One region of the Gallibacter sp. Marseille-QA0791 genome, then DNA from elsewhere that is predicted to be linked to it. Evidence: riboswitches for the same ligand, from Rfam matches in the RefSeq annotation. Region 1 holds a riboswitch; the other holds the start of a gene.
What was found. A riboswitch is a leader RNA that binds a small molecule or an ion and turns the genes downstream of it on or off. The one in region 1 is predicted to bind glycine.
Positions count from the first base shown of each region.

Region 2: linked by a shared signal. The riboswitch ahead of ACQY69_RS05460 (alanine/glycine:cation symporter family protein) and the one ahead of gcvT (glycine cleavage system aminomethyltransferase GcvT) in region 1 are both predicted to bind glycine.

Region 1 is NZ_CBCPMH010000001.1:680,804-689,047, forward strand. Features, by position in the region: gene gcvPA (aminomethyl-transferring glycine dehydrogenase subunit GcvPA) at 1-722, opposite strand, end outside; gene gcvH (glycine cleavage system protein GcvH) at 768-1,151, opposite strand; gene sdaAA (L-serine ammonia-lyase, iron-sulfur-dependent, subunit alpha) at 1,172-2,053, opposite strand; gene sdaAB (L-serine ammonia-lyase, iron-sulfur-dependent subunit beta) at 2,070-2,726, opposite strand; gene gcvT (glycine cleavage system aminomethyltransferase GcvT) at 2,728-5,391, opposite strand; glycine riboswitch at 5,525-5,592, opposite strand; glycine riboswitch at 5,596-5,697, opposite strand; gene ACQY69_RS03150 (SDR family NAD(P)-dependent oxidoreductase) at 5,728-6,504, opposite strand; gene ACQY69_RS03155 (MFS transporter) at 6,935-8,244, shown strand, end outside.
Region 2 is NZ_CBCPMH010000001.1:1,179,497-1,187,740, reverse strand. Features, by position in the region: gene ACQY69_RS05470 (GTP pyrophosphokinase) at 1-333, shown strand, start outside; gene tig (trigger factor) at 383-1,462, shown strand; glycine riboswitch at 1,597-1,707, shown strand; gene ACQY69_RS05460 (alanine/glycine:cation symporter family protein) at 1,800-3,230, shown strand; gene ACQY69_RS05455 (YlmC/YmxH family sporulation protein) at 3,381-3,629, shown strand; gene nrdR (transcriptional regulator NrdR) at 3,702-4,169, shown strand; gene cmk ((d)CMP kinase) at 4,181-4,831, shown strand; gene ACQY69_RS05440 (DUF1015 domain-containing protein) at 4,831-6,075, shown strand; gene ACQY69_RS05435 (peptidoglycan D,D-transpeptidase FtsI family protein) at 6,143-7,771, shown strand; gene sigK (RNA polymerase sporulation sigma factor SigK) at 7,778-8,244, opposite strand, start outside.

The sequences.
Region 1 (8,244 bases):
TTGCATCCCATTATAAACTTCGCTCCGGCTTCATGGACGATATCGGCGACTCCGTCAAATTCCTCCAGTATCCCAAAGAAATTAGGCTGCTGCACGTACAGACACGCGATTTTTTCCTCTTTGCTCAGTTCTTCCCTGAGAGCCCTCAGGTCCATCCTATTGTCCTCAGTCATCGGAACGATCATCAGTTTCGCTCCCGCCGCTCCACAATATGTACGCATCACCTTCAACACATTAGGATGTATCGTCGCCGATACCATCACCGTCCCGCGCCGTCTGTCCCTGCACATCATAGCCGCCTCCGCCGCTGCTACAGCTCCGTCATACACCGACGCATTCGATACGTCCATGCCGGTCAGCTCGCAGATCATGGTCTGATACTCAAATATGGACTGTAGTATCCCCTGACTGAGCTCTGCCTGATACGGCGTATAAGCGGTTTTAAATTCTTCTTTGTTGACTATGTTGTTCACGATAGCCGGTATGTAATGCCTGTATGCTCCGGCTCCTCTCAGACACGTTCCGAATACTCTGTTCTTCCGCGCTATTTCCTTAGTCTTAGCCGCCACCTCAATTTCGCTCATCCCACGAGGGATATCAAGGCCTTCCGAAAGAAGGACCTCCTCAGGGATCTGTGAAAAAAGCTCATCGAAATTATCCAGCCCTATGTCCATCAGCATTTCCCGCTGCTGTTTTTCCGTATTGGGAACGTAAAATCCCATAGACGCACCTCCTGTCTCAATCTGTTATACAGCCAGAAACTGTACCTATTTCCCTTCTGATTTTATGAACTCTTCGTATTCGTCAGCGCTCATCAGATCGGTGCTCTCCGATATCTCCACCATCTTGACAAGCCACGCCTCATACGGATCCGTATTTATCATCTGTGGAGAATCCAGTAGTTCTTCATTGATCGCTTCGATCGTCCCCGCCACAGGTGACAATACGTCAGACACCGCCTTTACAGACTCGACGTCCGCGAAGGCCTCATCCACTTCAAAAGAATCCCCTTCTTCCGGAAGATTGACGAACACCAGGTCTCCCAGCTGATCCTGAGCGTAATCTGTCAATCCTATGACCGCTTCAGCGTCTCCCGTCATCTTTACCCATTCATGCGATTTCGAGTACTTTAATTCTTTTGGAAAATTCATAGTTTACCTCCTGTTTCACTTCACTTATCTTCTATAGAAAATCCTACGGATCTCTCAACTTTTTTCGCGGTATCCGTGCCAGCGACACCTCCCGCGGCTGTTTCTCTCAGCTCAGGCGCCATTTTCTGGCCCACTTCGTACATAGCCTCTACTACCTCATCCAGCGGTATCATGGACCTGTTGCCTGCCAGCGCCAGATCCACGGAAAGCAACGCATTCATCGCCTGAGACGCATTGCGGTATACACACGGTATCTGTATCAAGCCTGCCACCGGATCGCACACAAGACCCATGGCGTTTATCATGGCAAATGCTCCGGCGGAAAGAGAGGCTTCAGGCTCCGCGCCACACATTTCAGCGGCTGCCACAGCGGCCATCATAGCCGCGACACCGCATTCAGCCTGGCATCCTCCGGCAGCACCCGAAATAGTCGCCCGTTCCGCTGCCAGCGCTCCCACGCCGCCAGCAGTAAGCAGCCCTCTGATCACACGTTCCCTTTCGGCCCCAGTCTTCCGCGCCGTATGAAACAGCACCGCCGGGACTATGCCACAGGAACCTGCTGTCGGCATGGCGCATATCTTCCCCATGTAGTAATCGCTTTGGATACATGAAAGAGCGTCTGCCATCGCTTCATTGATACTCGCTCCGCACAGAGATCCTTCGCTTTTCGCGAAATCTCTCTGTCTCGACGCGATATCTCCTACCAGAGAAATACACTCGCCGTCCGACGGTTCCGTGAATTTACTTGACTCCATCATGACCTCAAGGCATCTTGCGACCTCAGTCAATATTTCTTCCTCCGACAGAGAATTCCTGTACATTTCACGATCCAGCACCGCTCGCCACAGTCCGGCGCCATTATTTTCCGCCTCTCTGCAAAGGCCCGCAAAATCACCATACATTTGAAAACACCTCACATCAACTTATCTCAGACACCTTTTCTATCTCCTTCAGCGCTCTGATCTGCTCAACTGTGCTTTTTCCCACAGCGCAGTCCAGTTCCAGCACCGATATGGCTCTCCCTCCGATATTCTGACGATCAGTGCGCATGGCCGCTATATTCACGCCATTTTCTGCCAAGACCGCTGTCACTCTGCTTATCACACCGTTTTCATCAAGATGATTCAGCACCAGAGTCGGACTTCCCGCCGATATGAATGTCCTTATCCCATCGATCTGGGTCACGGCTATCCTCCCGCCTCCTACGGAGTTGCCTGCCACGGCAAATAAGGGTTCACCTTTTTTCTCAAAGGCCGTTATCAGATCATACTCCTCATGAGTCTTATTGCCACGTGGTTTAAAGGATACCTCTATACCGTATTCTCTGGCCAGTTTATCAGCATCTCTTATCCGCACATCGTCTTCTCTCATCCCCAGGATACCGGCCGTCAGCGCCTTATCAGTCCCATGTCCGATGTACGTGGCCGCGAAAGACCCGAATAGATGGAACGTCACACGCTCAAAGGGCTTCCCGTAGATTTGCCGCGATACCCTCGCCAGGCGGTTCGCCCCCGCTGTATGAGAACTTGACGGCCCGATCATTACCGGTCCTATTATATCGAGTATGCTCACCATCTCAGCATACCCCCGTACGTTCCGCCAACTGCTGCAGAATGTCTCTCATATCATCATCGTCAAAGCAGTAAAGCATCTTCGTAAATCCTTTTCTCAGATCATTGACTTCTTCTTTGACGTCTCTTTTTCTGAATACGCATTCCGCCATCAGCTCCGCCAACGTTTCGAATTCCTTTTGACCAAATCCGAAACGTGTCATCTCCGAAACACCCAGGCGAAGCGCCCCTGACGCCGTAAATCCCTCCTCATAAGGAGTCGCCTGGTAATTACATATTATGTCATTGTCTTCAAGCCTCTGAGCGATTTCCGCACCACTGCCATATCCCACGTTCACGATGACCTGATGCGTCTGCGTATATCCCAGCGCCGGATCACCTTCAACGTCGAACCCCGCGTTTTTAAGGCTGACGGCGAAACTCCTGGCATTAGATATGACATTTTTCTGATATTCATCTTTGAAGGTATTCATCTCGTAAGCCGCCATGAGAAGTGCCAGCTGCGTACCCAAATGATGATTGCTGGTACTTCCCGGGAACGCCCTTGACTGTATAGTCTCCCAAAGCTCATACTTTGGATCGCCCTTTTCCCAGTTACCGCCGATCACGCCTCTCTGAGGCCCGAAAAATGTCTTGTGGGTTGAGCCTGTCACAAGATCCGCCCCTTCCTCAAAAGGCTTCTGGAAATTGTCGCCGATCAATCCGAGCACGTGTGCCATATCATACATTATGGTGGTATCCAGACCCATATCCTTTATGAATTCACTTATTTCCCTGACAGGTTCCCTGTATATCACCATGCTCTTTCCGAAGATTATCAGCTCAGGTCTGTATTCCTCTATAAGCTTTTTAGTCTCTTCCACATCTATCCTGTACGGATCATCAGCTGATACAGGGAAATTCACCACAGCTCTTTTTTCAGTCACCGGATCTACCGCGACAAAATCCTTGAGAGCGCCCATAGGCTGCGCCGATAGGTGACCGCCCTTAATTATGTGGTTGTTCATCACATATCCGAGCCTCTTAGGCTCTACCTTCCTATTGAGTCTGTTTTTAAAATCCACAAGAGCTGAAAATACGCACGTATTGGACATCTGGCCGCTGAGGACTCTTGTCTCGGTCTCACGGCAGCCGAGGAACTTCGCCATTTCCTTCATCAAAAGCTCTTCCACATCCCCTATGAATTCCGTTCCCTGATAATAGAAAATCTCTTCGTTGTAGAAGGATGCCACCTTTCGATGCTCCGCGTATCTGAAGGAAGGATCTGTTACCTGGAGGAGTCTCACAGCTCTCGAAGCCGTCATCTCCGACGGTATCAGGTTTATACATTTTTCCTGTCTCCACACGTGATTATCTATAGACTTTCTGATCAGAGCAAGGGCTGCCACCTCTCCCGACGCGCCTTCTCCCACCTTCGTCTCCGTTTCATGACCATACAGGATGACCCTGGTATACGGAGGCGCGTCATTTTTCATATGAAATTCCGGGATCACTGCGTCTATCAACTTCCCTCTGATGTCGACCTGTACCCTGTCATCCGTCAACACATCGCTGGCTACATAACAGAACCCGATGCTGCGCTGAGCCGTTTCCTCTGTTATTACAGTGCCGAGGCCTTTTCCCTCCGATACATAATACGGTACCATCGTCCCACTGGTGACGTAGCCTACTTCTCTTCCATCTTTCATGACCTTGCATCCGGCGCGCATCACGCCACGCCCCAGAAGTGTTATCGGCATCATCCTGCGAGGCAGCGCCGCGCAATCGGAAAAATCGTGATTGTTTATCCTGATGAAAGCCTCTTGCTGCCTTTTCAGCGCATCTCTCCCTATGAAATTTCCCTTTCCCTCGGAAAAGCTCACCGCGAACTTTGCCAGCGGCACAGCGTATATAGGGATCTCATTGCCATCTATATCTTTGCCCAGTTCATGTCCATGAAGCGGCATCCCAGCCTCCAGTCTCGTAGTATCTCTCGCCCCAAGGCCCGCCGGTCTGGCTCCGCATTCTATCAACTTATCCCACAGCTCTTCCGCGTATCTGCTTTCTATGTACACCTCATAGCCTATCGGTTCTCCCGTATATCCAGTCTTTGCCACACGCATGATCATGTCTTCCATAGACGATACCTTCAGCGTGTTCAATTCATTCCGCACCGGCTCCGTCAACTGTACATCCTCACCGACGATCCTCCCCAGCACCTTTCTCGAATCCGGTCCCTGGACAGCTATCGCGGCATAATCCTTTGAGACATCTTCAAGCTGCGCGTCGAAATTCTTGATCTGCTCCGAAAAGTGCTCCCACACCTTCTCCGCGTTGGCCGCGTTTACCACCACCGTATACCTGTCCTCTGTAAACCTGTATACGTAAGCGTCATCGATAGCCCCGCCTTCTTCGTTGGAAATAATGGAATACTGCGCATTATTCACCTTCAAAGCCTGCACGTTGTTGGTGAGCACGTGCTGCAGAAACTCGATTTTTTCCCTGCCTGTGACTATAAAACGCCCCATATGCGATACATCAAACACGCTGCAGCCATGCCGCGTATAAAGATGCTCCGCTATTATACCGGTAGGGTATTGAAGTGGCATCTCCCATCCTCCAAAATCCACCATTTTCGCTCCGGCTTTGATATGCGCCGAATAGAGTTGTGTTCTTTTCAATTCTTCCATTATTTCCTCCTGTTGATAAACTGAATAAAATTTGGTCGCCGTCTTTCTTCTGATACAGACTTCATCGACATCACGAAAATATATGAAGGGTATATCCCGCGTATTCAAAAAGCGGGAAGCAATCAGCCTCCCGCTCTGTCATTAACCTGAGAGTTTCTTTTTTACAAAATTGCTCCTTCGGTGCGTTTCCGCTTTTCAGAGGTCTGTCCGATAGCGATCCTTTTACCTGAGATATTCATTTTGATCGTGGCCCGCGATCAAAACTTACTCCTTCGGTGTCAAAATGATCTCTCTCGCTATCATCAACCAGATTATATCGTTTTCTCGTTATTGCCTTTAATAGCCGGCCGTCAGTCCGCAGTCGATAGACAGAGTTGTCGCCGTGATGGACTCGACTTTCTTGGATGCGAGGAACAGTACGCATTCAGCGATTTCAGACGGTCGTATAAATCTCGCTCTCTCGCCCTGAGGGTACTTTCTCAACAAATTCCAATAGTAGCCTTCTACATCGCCGCCGCCATAAACTTCCGCCTGTCCGACCAGCATCGGGGTTTCCACATCCGCCGGCGCGACCGCATTCACCCGGATCCCGCGAGGAGCAAGCTCCAATCCAAGAGATTTGGTGATCAACGTGACGCCGCCCTTAGACGCGTTATAGATGCAGTTGCCCGGATTTCCTCCGATCCCGGCATCTGAGCTGATATTCACGATACAGCCGCCGGTCTTTTCCAATTCCGGGATAGCTCTGCTGCATACGAAGAATGTACCTTTAAGATTTACATCCACTACACGATCCCATTCTTCCTCTGTCATCTTATCCGAATCACCTTCTACCCATAATCCCGCCGTATTCACAACGATATCCAGTTTCCCGGATCTTTTTACGACTTCCTGTATCAGGTTTTCTATCGTATCGATCTTCGTGACATCCGTCACGACGTAATCCACCTGTCCGTATTGTTTTAGATCCTCAACGGCCTTTTGCAGTCTTTCTTCGTTTAAATCCGCCAGGTAGACGAGAGCTCCTTCCTTCAGAAATTCTTCCGCGATGCAAAGACCCATGCCGCCGCTTCCGCCTGTAATGATAACTGATTGATTCTTAAATTCGCTCATAACTCTTTTCCTTTCTTAAAACTCTGAAAAGCTCTTCCTCCGATTGTATAATCCCCGACAGGAGATTACTTTCATGCCACTAATTAAATGCAAGGTCTATGCCATTTTATAAATGTCACAAAATTCCCATTTTATCAGGTTTCACTGGCAACGCATTTATCAAATTTAATAATAATTTTTCTTCTCGTCTGAGACAAAACGTTGAAATTTGCTTCTTCGTTTGATTTTTTATCATATTTGAAGGGGATTTTATCAAAATTGATAATTTTTGAAGCTTCTTTTTCTCCTCAAAATTGAAAACGCCTGACAAATATTCACTTTTCTGATTTTTCAATCAATGGCATATTTTTTGCTTGATATAAAAATGAACAAAGCACAATTTTTCCTATTTTACGTTATCGTTAATTCTTATTAAAAGGAGGATCTATTAATGAGTAAAATCATATCTCCCGATCATAATCGAAAAATTCCTTTTAAGACGAAAGTAGGTTACTCGTTAGGAGGAACCGGCGATGCCATCGCCTACGATTTTATCGGTAGTTTTTTACTGTTCTTTTTCACCGAACTGGCTGGTCTCAGCCCCGCCGTCGCTGGCACTATCATCGGCGTCGCCGTCGTCTGGTCCGCCATTACCGACCCTATCATGGGCATGCTGTCTGATCGATGCAAATCAAAACACGGCAAAAAACGACCGTTTCTTCTCGGATCCGCGATCCCTCTCGCCATCATCATGATGTTCCTGTTTCATACGGTGGCCTTTGGAGGCAACGCGAAGATCGCATACTATGTGATCTTCACACTGCTGTTCTGGGCCGCCTATACAGCCTTCAACATCCCGTTCTTCTCGTTAGGCGGATGTCTGACCACCAATACAAACGAACGTACAAAGATCCGTTCTGTCGCTCAGGTATTCAACTTTATCGGAGTATTCTGCGCCAGCGCTCTCCCGACATTCCTGGTAGGACAATTCCAGAAAGCCGGATTCAGCGAAGAAGCCTCCTGGCAATACGCCGTCATCATCATCGGAGTGATCGCCGCGATAGCGATCCTGCTCAGCTGGAACGCCACACGTGGATATGAGCTGGATATAAAGGACAGCGAGGACAGTGAACGCACAAACAACATCTTCAAGGAAATTAAAGAAGTCATGTGCATCAAGCCTTACCTGAACGTGTTGGCCTGCCAGTTCTTCTTCTACGCGTCTTATACGATCTTTACATCCTCTATCATGTACTTTTCGACATACAACCTCGGTGTTGGCGAAACAGAATCGTCTCTGATATATACAGGAGTTACCATCGGAGGCATCATCGTCGCCATTCTCCTGGGACCTATCGCTGTCAAGTTCGATAAGAGAAACGCTTATATCGCCTGCATGATCCTAGGCGGAGGCCTTATGGTCATTGGAAAATTCATACCTATCGAATCAGCCCTCATCGTAACTGTCATCTTCGCGGCAGTAGTCAACATCGGCTCCGCAGGTCACTGGACTCTTAGCTACACGCTGCTGTATGATATCTTTGAAATCGATGAGTTCAGAAGCGGCAGGAGACGTGAAGGCTTCCTGATGGCTTACTTTTCCTTCTGCGGGAAACTCGGTGCCGCAGCTGCGGGCTTCATAACAGGCTGGATCCTGGAAATGTCCGGCTATGACGCAAATGCTACAGTCCAGTCAGCTGACGCCCTCGCCGCTATGAAATCACTCTTTACAGTATGGCCAGGGCTCCTCTGCGTAGCTTC
Region 2 (8,244 bases), 500 kb from region 1:
GATATATATACTGTGGAAGAAAGTCTGCTGAGGCAGGATGATATAAAGCTCCTGAAGAGAAAGGATTATATAAAGAAGCCGAAGGAGAGCGGATACAGAAGCCTGCATCTGGTAGTAGAGGTGCCTATATTTCTTTCTGACAGGACATACCATATGCCGGTGGAGATACAGATAAGGACTATTGCGATGGATACATGGGCAAGTCTTGAGCACGAACTCAAGTATAAGAGCAAGAAAGAGCTTCCGGGATATGTGGTCCAGGAACTCCGCAACTGTGCCAGATCCATGGCGGAGCTGGATGCTTCCATGGAGCGGATACATAAGATGTTATAGACAGCGTGAGCTGAAAGATCGATAAGATTTGAAAAAGGGAGAATTTCAGATGAAGAAGAAAGCAACAGCGTCATTTATTTGCCTGATGATGGTTTTTGGCCTGGCATCGTGTGGTTCATCGGTCTCGTATGACAGCTATGATCTGGGAGAATATCTCAAAGTAGGTGAATACAAGGGACTGCCGGTGTCGGATTATACGGTTTCAGTTACGGATGATGAGGTGCAGACACAAATCCAGAGCACGCTGGAAGCGGCGGCGACTACTCAGGAGCTGGATAAGGAGACAGCGCTGGCAGACGGCGATACTGTGAACATAGATTACGTGGGAACGATAGATGGCAAGGAGTTTGACGGGGGTTCCGCGGAAGGATATGATCTTACGCTGGGGAGCGGATCGTTCATCGATGGATTCGAGTCGGGCCTTGTGGGGAAACATGTAGGAGATACGACAGATCTGGAGCTGACGTTCCCGGATGATTACAGCAGTGAGGAGCTTCAGGGAAAGGACGTGGTGTTCAACGTCACGATAAATTCAGCGACAAGACAGGAGGTGCCTGAGTACAGTCTTGATTTTGTCCAGAATACGACCGACTTTGATACACTGGAGGAGTATGAGGCCGATGTGGAGAAGCAGCTCTACGAACAGAAGGAACAGACTGAAATAGACAATCAGAAGACAACTCTCTGGTCTGAGCTGCTGGAGGATACCGAGGTGAAGGAATATCCTGAGGATATCCTCAATTATTATATCGATTTCAACAGCAGTCAGATGGATACGATGGCGGAGGAGTACGGAATGAGCCGTGATGAACTGCTGGCTTCATACGATTTCGGCGATGAAGACGAGTTTGCTGCCGTCAATGAGGACAGCAGCAAGCTGAGAGTCAAGCAGGAAATGCTCATAGAATATCTTGCTGAGAAGGAAGGATTATCGTATACCGATAAAGAGAAGGAAGAGGCCATAAAGGCTTACGAAGATGCAGGGTATGACGATAAGTCCATAGAGCTGCAGACAGGGCGTAACATGGAGGATTATGTACACATAGAGCTGCTCTATCAGAAGGTACTGGATTATCTGCTGGATAATGCGAAAATAACGGAAGCGGCAGACGATGAGGCTTCCGAGTAAAATATTACGAATATTATGAAACTGGTTGAAGAAATACTTTAGAGTTGAAAGCAGCCGTACGGTATGTTAAAATCGTAACGTTAGTTTATCGATCACGCCCGTACGGCTTTTGATTTCAAAGGGCGGGAAAGAAACTATGATTCTCTGGAGAGTCTCGATACGAGCGCCGAAGGTGTACGCGCGCAGAGCGAAATGTCGTTAAGCGATGTGCGTAATCTCTCAGGCAAAAGGACAGAGCAGATAGTTTTTGTAAAAAATTATTTGAGTCCTCTCCGGAAAGTCGATCGCATCTGTATCGGCTTTTTGATTTACTTTTTTTAGGAGAAGGAGAAAGAAAATGGAAAAATTTACTGAAATTCTTGAGGCCATAGACGGCGTCGTCTGGGGAGTCCCTCTCATCGTGCTTATCATGGGTACGGGGATATTCCTTACCGTCAGGATAAAGGTGCTCCAGTTCAGGAAGCTGGGCAAGGCTTTCAAGTATATGGTCAAGAACGAGGAAGACGGTATAGGAGAAGTCACCAGCTTTGGAGCTCTCTGTACGGCCATGGCAGCTACTATCGGTACGGGAAACATCGTAGGTGTGGCTACGGCAGTATTGGCGGGAGGCCCGGGGGCCCTCTTCTGGATGATAGTGGCGGCCTGTCTGGGGATGGCGACCAAGTACTCGGAAGGACTGTTGGCCGTTAAATTCAGAGAGAACAGAGGTAACGGAAGATTTCTGGGAGGACCTTTCAGATATATCGAACAGGGAATGGGGCCCAGGTGGAAATGGCTGGCGAAGCTGTTTGCTATATTTGGCGTAGGAGCCGGACTTCTTGGCATCGGTACTATAACACAGGTCAATGGTATCGCTTCCGCTGCGGAGACATTCTTCGATCCCAATAAGGAAAATCTCGTGAGCGTATTTGGTACGGACTATACTGTGACTATCGTCGTGACCGCGTTGATAGTGGCTTTTATAACGGCTTTGGTCGTGATAGGAGGTCTTCAGAGGATAGCCAGTGTAACGTCCATAATAGTCCCATTCATGGCTATAGCATATGTAATCGTATGCCTCTGCATATTGGTGTATAATATCGAAAGGGTGCCTGAATCCATCGTGATGGTGGTAAGGAGCGCCTTTGGCCTGGATGCGGTGGCAGGCGGTGCGCTGGGCTCATTGATGATGGCTATGCAGATGGGTGTCGCCAGAGGCATTTTCTCCAATGAAGCCGGGCTGGGAAGCGCTCCTATAGCTGCGGCAGCGGCAAAGACGAAAGAACCTGTCAGACAGGGCCTGGTTTCCATGACGGGTACATTCATCGATACGATAATCGTCTGCACGATGACAGGGACCACCATCATGGTCACAGGGGCTTATGATTACGCTGCAGCCAACGGACTGGAAGGCTCGGAAGTGACGTCGTATGCCTTTTCCAACGGCCTTCCGTGGTCTGATCAGGTGGGCTCGGGGATACTGATGGTGTGCCTGGCGCTCTTCGCTTTCACGACCATTATAGGATGGGATTACTACAGCGAGCGATGTCTTGAGTATCTTACGGGAGGAAAGATGGGCATAGTCAAGGTCTACAGGTGGTTCTACATACTGGCGGTGCTCATCGGACCGTTCCTGACGGTTTCCGCCGTATGGACGCTGGCAGACATATTCAATGGGCTCATGGCAATACCTAATCTGATCGCTCTCGTGACGCTGAGCGGCGTCATAGCGGCCGAGACAAGGAGCTATTTCCACAGGCTCGACAGCGGCAGGATAAGAGAATATTAGAAAGATACCGCGGAGAAACAGCTGTACGGCGCAGGAACGGCCGGCAGAGGAAATCTCCGCGGTATTTTTTTCTCTTTCCGCCATCGCGCCTGCATAGTTTGGACAACTGTCGCATATAAATTTACAAACGGCAGAAAAGGGGGAGCGATCATGCTTAATACGGAAGATATAAGGAATAAAGAGGTGATCAACATCTATGACGGAAAGAGCATGGGGTTTGTCTGTGATATAGAGATAAATCTCAAGGAAGGCAGGATAGACGGTATTGTCCTGCCTGGTGACAGAGGCTTTCTGAAGATGTTCGGCAAGGAAACGAGCGACTACGTGATAAAGTGGAAACATGTAAAAACTATTGGAGAAGATGTGATACTGGTAGATGTCCCGCCCATAATAGATTAGACAAAGACCACAAGATGTAGTAAAATCATATGAGAGCTTTTGCGAGAGACATCCGGTAAAGGAGGTTCCGAAATGAAATGCCCTTATTGTGAAAATGAAGACAGCAGGGTCATAGATTCCAGACATACGGAAGATGGACGTGCCATAAGGAGAAGGCGGGAATGCGAAGCATGCGGCAGGCGATTCACCACATACGAGAAGGTGGAGGAAGTCATTTTGATGGTTATCAAAAAGGACGGGAGCCGGCAGGCCTTCGACAGGAGCAAGCTCCTCAACGGGATAATCAGAGCCTGTGAAAAACGCCCTGTATCCATAGCGGATATGGAAAAGATAGTGGACGATATAGAGAGAGGCCTCAACAATATGATGGAGAAGGAAGTGGAGAGCACCTTCATCGGGGAGCTGGTGATGGAGCGACTCAAGGATCTGGATGAGGTGGCCTATGTCCGTTTCGCGTCAGTGTACAGGCAGTTCACCGATATCAACACGTTCGTATCGGAGATAGAGAAGCTGCAGACCAACAGAAAGAAAAAGGGGTGAGTAAGAAGGATATGGGCGGATTGATGAGGATAGCTGTCGATGGACCCAGCGGCGCGGGCAAGAGCACTATAGCGAAGGCAGTTGCGGAAAAGCTGGGGATCGATTATGTGGACACAGGAGCCATGTACAGAGCTATAGGATATAAGATGAAGCGGGAAGGTATAGAGGCTGACGATATCGGGCGGCTGGAGAAGATGCTGGCTTCTACCGATATAGATTTCGTGAAGGGCGACATCATACTGGATGGAGAAGTGGTCAGCGACAAGATACGCACGCCGGAAATGTCGGAGGCGGCATCGGTCTGTTCGGCGCTGCCACAGGTGAGAGAAAAACTGGTCGACATACAGCGGGACATGGGGGCCAAGAAGAGCGTCATCATGGATGGGCGTGATATAGGCAATAATGTGCTGAAAGACGCCGAGCACAAGTTTTTCCTCACGGCGTCCGCCGAAGAACGGGCAGGAAGGAGATATAAGGAGCTCAAGGCCAGAGGAGAGGATGTTTCCTTCGATCAGGTGTTGAATGATATACAGGAACGCGATCACAGAGACTCGACCAGGAAGCTGAATCCGCTGAGGAAAGCCGAAGATGCCCTTGAGATAGATTCGACAGGGCTTTCGATAGATGAAGTAACAGAAATGATATTAAAGGAGATCAGGTAATGGCTACAGTAAGACCGTTTAGAGCGATAAGGCCAGCCGGCGAATACGCTGCCAGAGTCATATCGCTTCCGTACGATGTAATGAACAGGAAAGAAGCTGCGCAGATGGCGGAAGGGAATCCGTACAGTTTTCTGCACATATGCAGGTCCGAGATAGATCTGCCGGACCAGGAGGACCCATACGACAGATCGGTGTACGAGAAGGCGAAGGAGAACATCGGGAAGAACCTGAGAGAAGGTGTGTTCATACAGGAGGACAAGCCTGCCATCTACATATACAGGGAGATCATGGATGGTCGGGTGCAGACCGGCATAGTAGGCTGTGTATCAGTGGACGAATATCAGAATAACACCATAAAAAAACATGAATTCACAAGGCTTGAGAAGGAGCAGGACAGAATCAATCACTTCGATGTATGCGATACGGATACCGAGCCTGTGTTTCTCACTTACAGGGACGATGGTAAGATAAGGAGCATGATCGCTGATTTTGCCGACAACCATGAGCCTGTTTATGATATCACGGCAGATGACGGTATACGCCATATGCTCTGGGTCGTAGATGATGAAGGGATGGTGGCGGAGCTCGTCGCCCTGTTCGGAGAAGTGCCTGCTCTGTATATCGCCGATGGACACCACAGGAGCGCGTCGGCCTGCAAGGTGGGATTGAAGCGCAGGAAGGAAAATCCGGGATATAAAGGCGACGAGGAGTTCAATTTCTTCATGGCAGCTATATTCCCTGACAGCGATCTGAAGATATTCGATTACAACAGAGTAATAAAGGATCTGAATGGACTGACGGAAGACGGATTCATCGATAGGGTGAAGGCTTCCGGGTTTGACGTCGAGGAAATGGGGGCTGAACCATACAGACCTGATGCCAAGCACGTATTTGCCATGTATCTGGACGGCAAGTGGTACAAACTGACGGCAAAGAGCGAGATAATCCCGGATCATGTGATAGATTCACTGGATGTGGCTATATTGCAGAACAATATCTTCGAGCCGATACTGGGTATCAGCGATCCGAGGACCGATAAGAGAATAGATTTCGTAGGAGGTATACGTGGTCTGCAGGAACTGGAAAGGCGAGCGACAAGTGATATGAAAGTGGCTTTTGCCGTCTACCCGGTAGATGTGAAGGATCTGATGGAGGTCTCCGACAACGGGATGGTGATGCCGCCTAAATCTACATGGTTCGAGCCTAAACTGGCCAGCGGATTATTCCTTCACAGCCTTAAATAAAAATCATCGTATAACAATCGTATAACACTCCTCTGCATGGGGAAAATACCTGCAGGGGAGTTTTTTTATGGGTGAAATGGCCGTAAATCTTAAGAAGATAGTCTTCATGACTGCTGTGGTGATAGTGCTGCTGGTGTGCAGACTGGCGTATATCCAGCTGGTCGGAGGGGATGAACTGGCGGAGGCTACAAGAGCTCAGTCGATGATAGCGCTGGAAGGAAGCAATACAAGAGGTATCATATATGACAGGAACGGAAGCCCTCTGGTAGCTGATGATGAGAAGTATATCTATATAATAAAGGCAGATCGATTCACTGACAGAGCGGAAGCTTTGCTGAAGGAGCTGGGAGCGGAAGAGGTAGATGGGAATAATGACAATTATGTGGTTTCATCCTCTGAAAGTTATGACAGAGAAATGGGGAAAAGGCTGATAGAGGAGACCGGAGCATATATCCTTCAGGCCTCGGCCAGATACAGCGACAGCCAGACTGCCGCTCATCTGATCGGTTATGTCAACAGAAGAGACGCGTCAGGAGCGGCAGGTCTGGAATTGATGTACGACGAGGTGTTGTCTGGGCTGAATAAGCGTATCTATGCTGTTGCCGATGTGAAGGGCAATATCCTGCCGGGCAGGGGATTGATGATAACTGCCGATGATAAGGAAGATTCTTATGTGAAGGACGGGATAAGGACCACTGTCGATAAAGGCATACAACAGGCTGTGGAGGATATCATCGATGAGATGGAGAACAACTGCGCGGTTGTGGTGCTGGATTCCAGGACAGGCGGTGTGACAGCCATGGCATCTACACCGGGATTTGATCCTGATCATATAGATTCTCATATAGCGAGTCAGGGAGATGAGTTGATGAACAGGGCGACTCAGGGGGAATACGCCCCCGGTTCTGTATTTAAGATAGCGGTAGCGGCAGCGGCTCTGGAAAAAGGCATAGATATCGGGCAGGAATACGAGTGCAGCGGCAGTGTGAAGGCAGGAAGTCTTACTATAGGATGTGAGACAGGAGGCGATGCGGGACATGGGACTATAGGGTTCGAAGACGCGTTCGCTCAATCGTGCAACAGCTTTTTCATAAAGCTGGGCCAGCAAACAGGCGCTGATGAAATAGTGGAGATGGCTGAGAAGCTGGGACTCGGAAGAAAGGCCATCGACGGCTATCCGCAGGAAAGCAGCGGTCATCTCATGACGAAGCAGGAAAGGAGCGGAGATGCCATAGGAAATCTGTCCATCGGTCAGGGAGAGACCCTGGTGACGCCTGTCCAGGTGGCCCGGATGACTAATATCATCGCTTCAGAAGGAATGGACAGGGGCGTCCATCTGTTGGTGGAAGATGAAGCAGATGATGAGCTGGTGATCTCGAAAGAAACGGCTCGTACTATAGGGGAAATGATGGAATCGGTGACGGAGACAGGGACAGGTGCCGGCCTGGATCTGTCAAATGAGGGAGGTGGGCCGGAGGCAGCCATAAAGACAGGGACAGCTGAATATGGCAGTGAAGATTCGGTGGGGACCCACGGATGGGTGACAGGATATACTCCATGTGACGAACCTGAATATGTGATCACGGTGCTCGTTGAAGGAGGCTCATCCGGTTCATCATCCGCAGGACCCGTATTTGAAGAAATTGTCGAGTATTTGCGCAAGTCGGGAAGCTACAGCAGACCTGCGCTGGCATAGGCGGTTTTACCGGTACTCCAGAGCATTTTTGAGCTTTTCCAGCGCTTTCTTTTCGATACGTGAAACGTAGGATCTGCTTATATGGAGACGGGCGGCCACCTCCCGTTGAGTACGGGGAACAGCGCCAAGCACTCCGTATCTGTAGATGATGACTTTCTTTTCCCTGTCTGTGAGGACCCGGTCTATAGCCTTTATCATATCCTGCACCTGGAGCCTGGTGCTTATGTCGCAGGCGACGGCATCAGGTTCAGTACCAAGGATATCATTGAGGCTTATTTCGTTCCCATCTTTATCTGTGCCTATAGGAAGATTTATGGAGACCTCGGATGAATTCTTTTTCGATGCTCGCATACTCATCAGTATCTCGTTCTCTATACATCTGGCGGCGTAGGTGGCCAGTCTGGCAGCTTTGCCGCTGCTGTAGGTGTTTATCGCTTTGATGAGGCCTATGGTCCCTATTGAAATGAAATCAT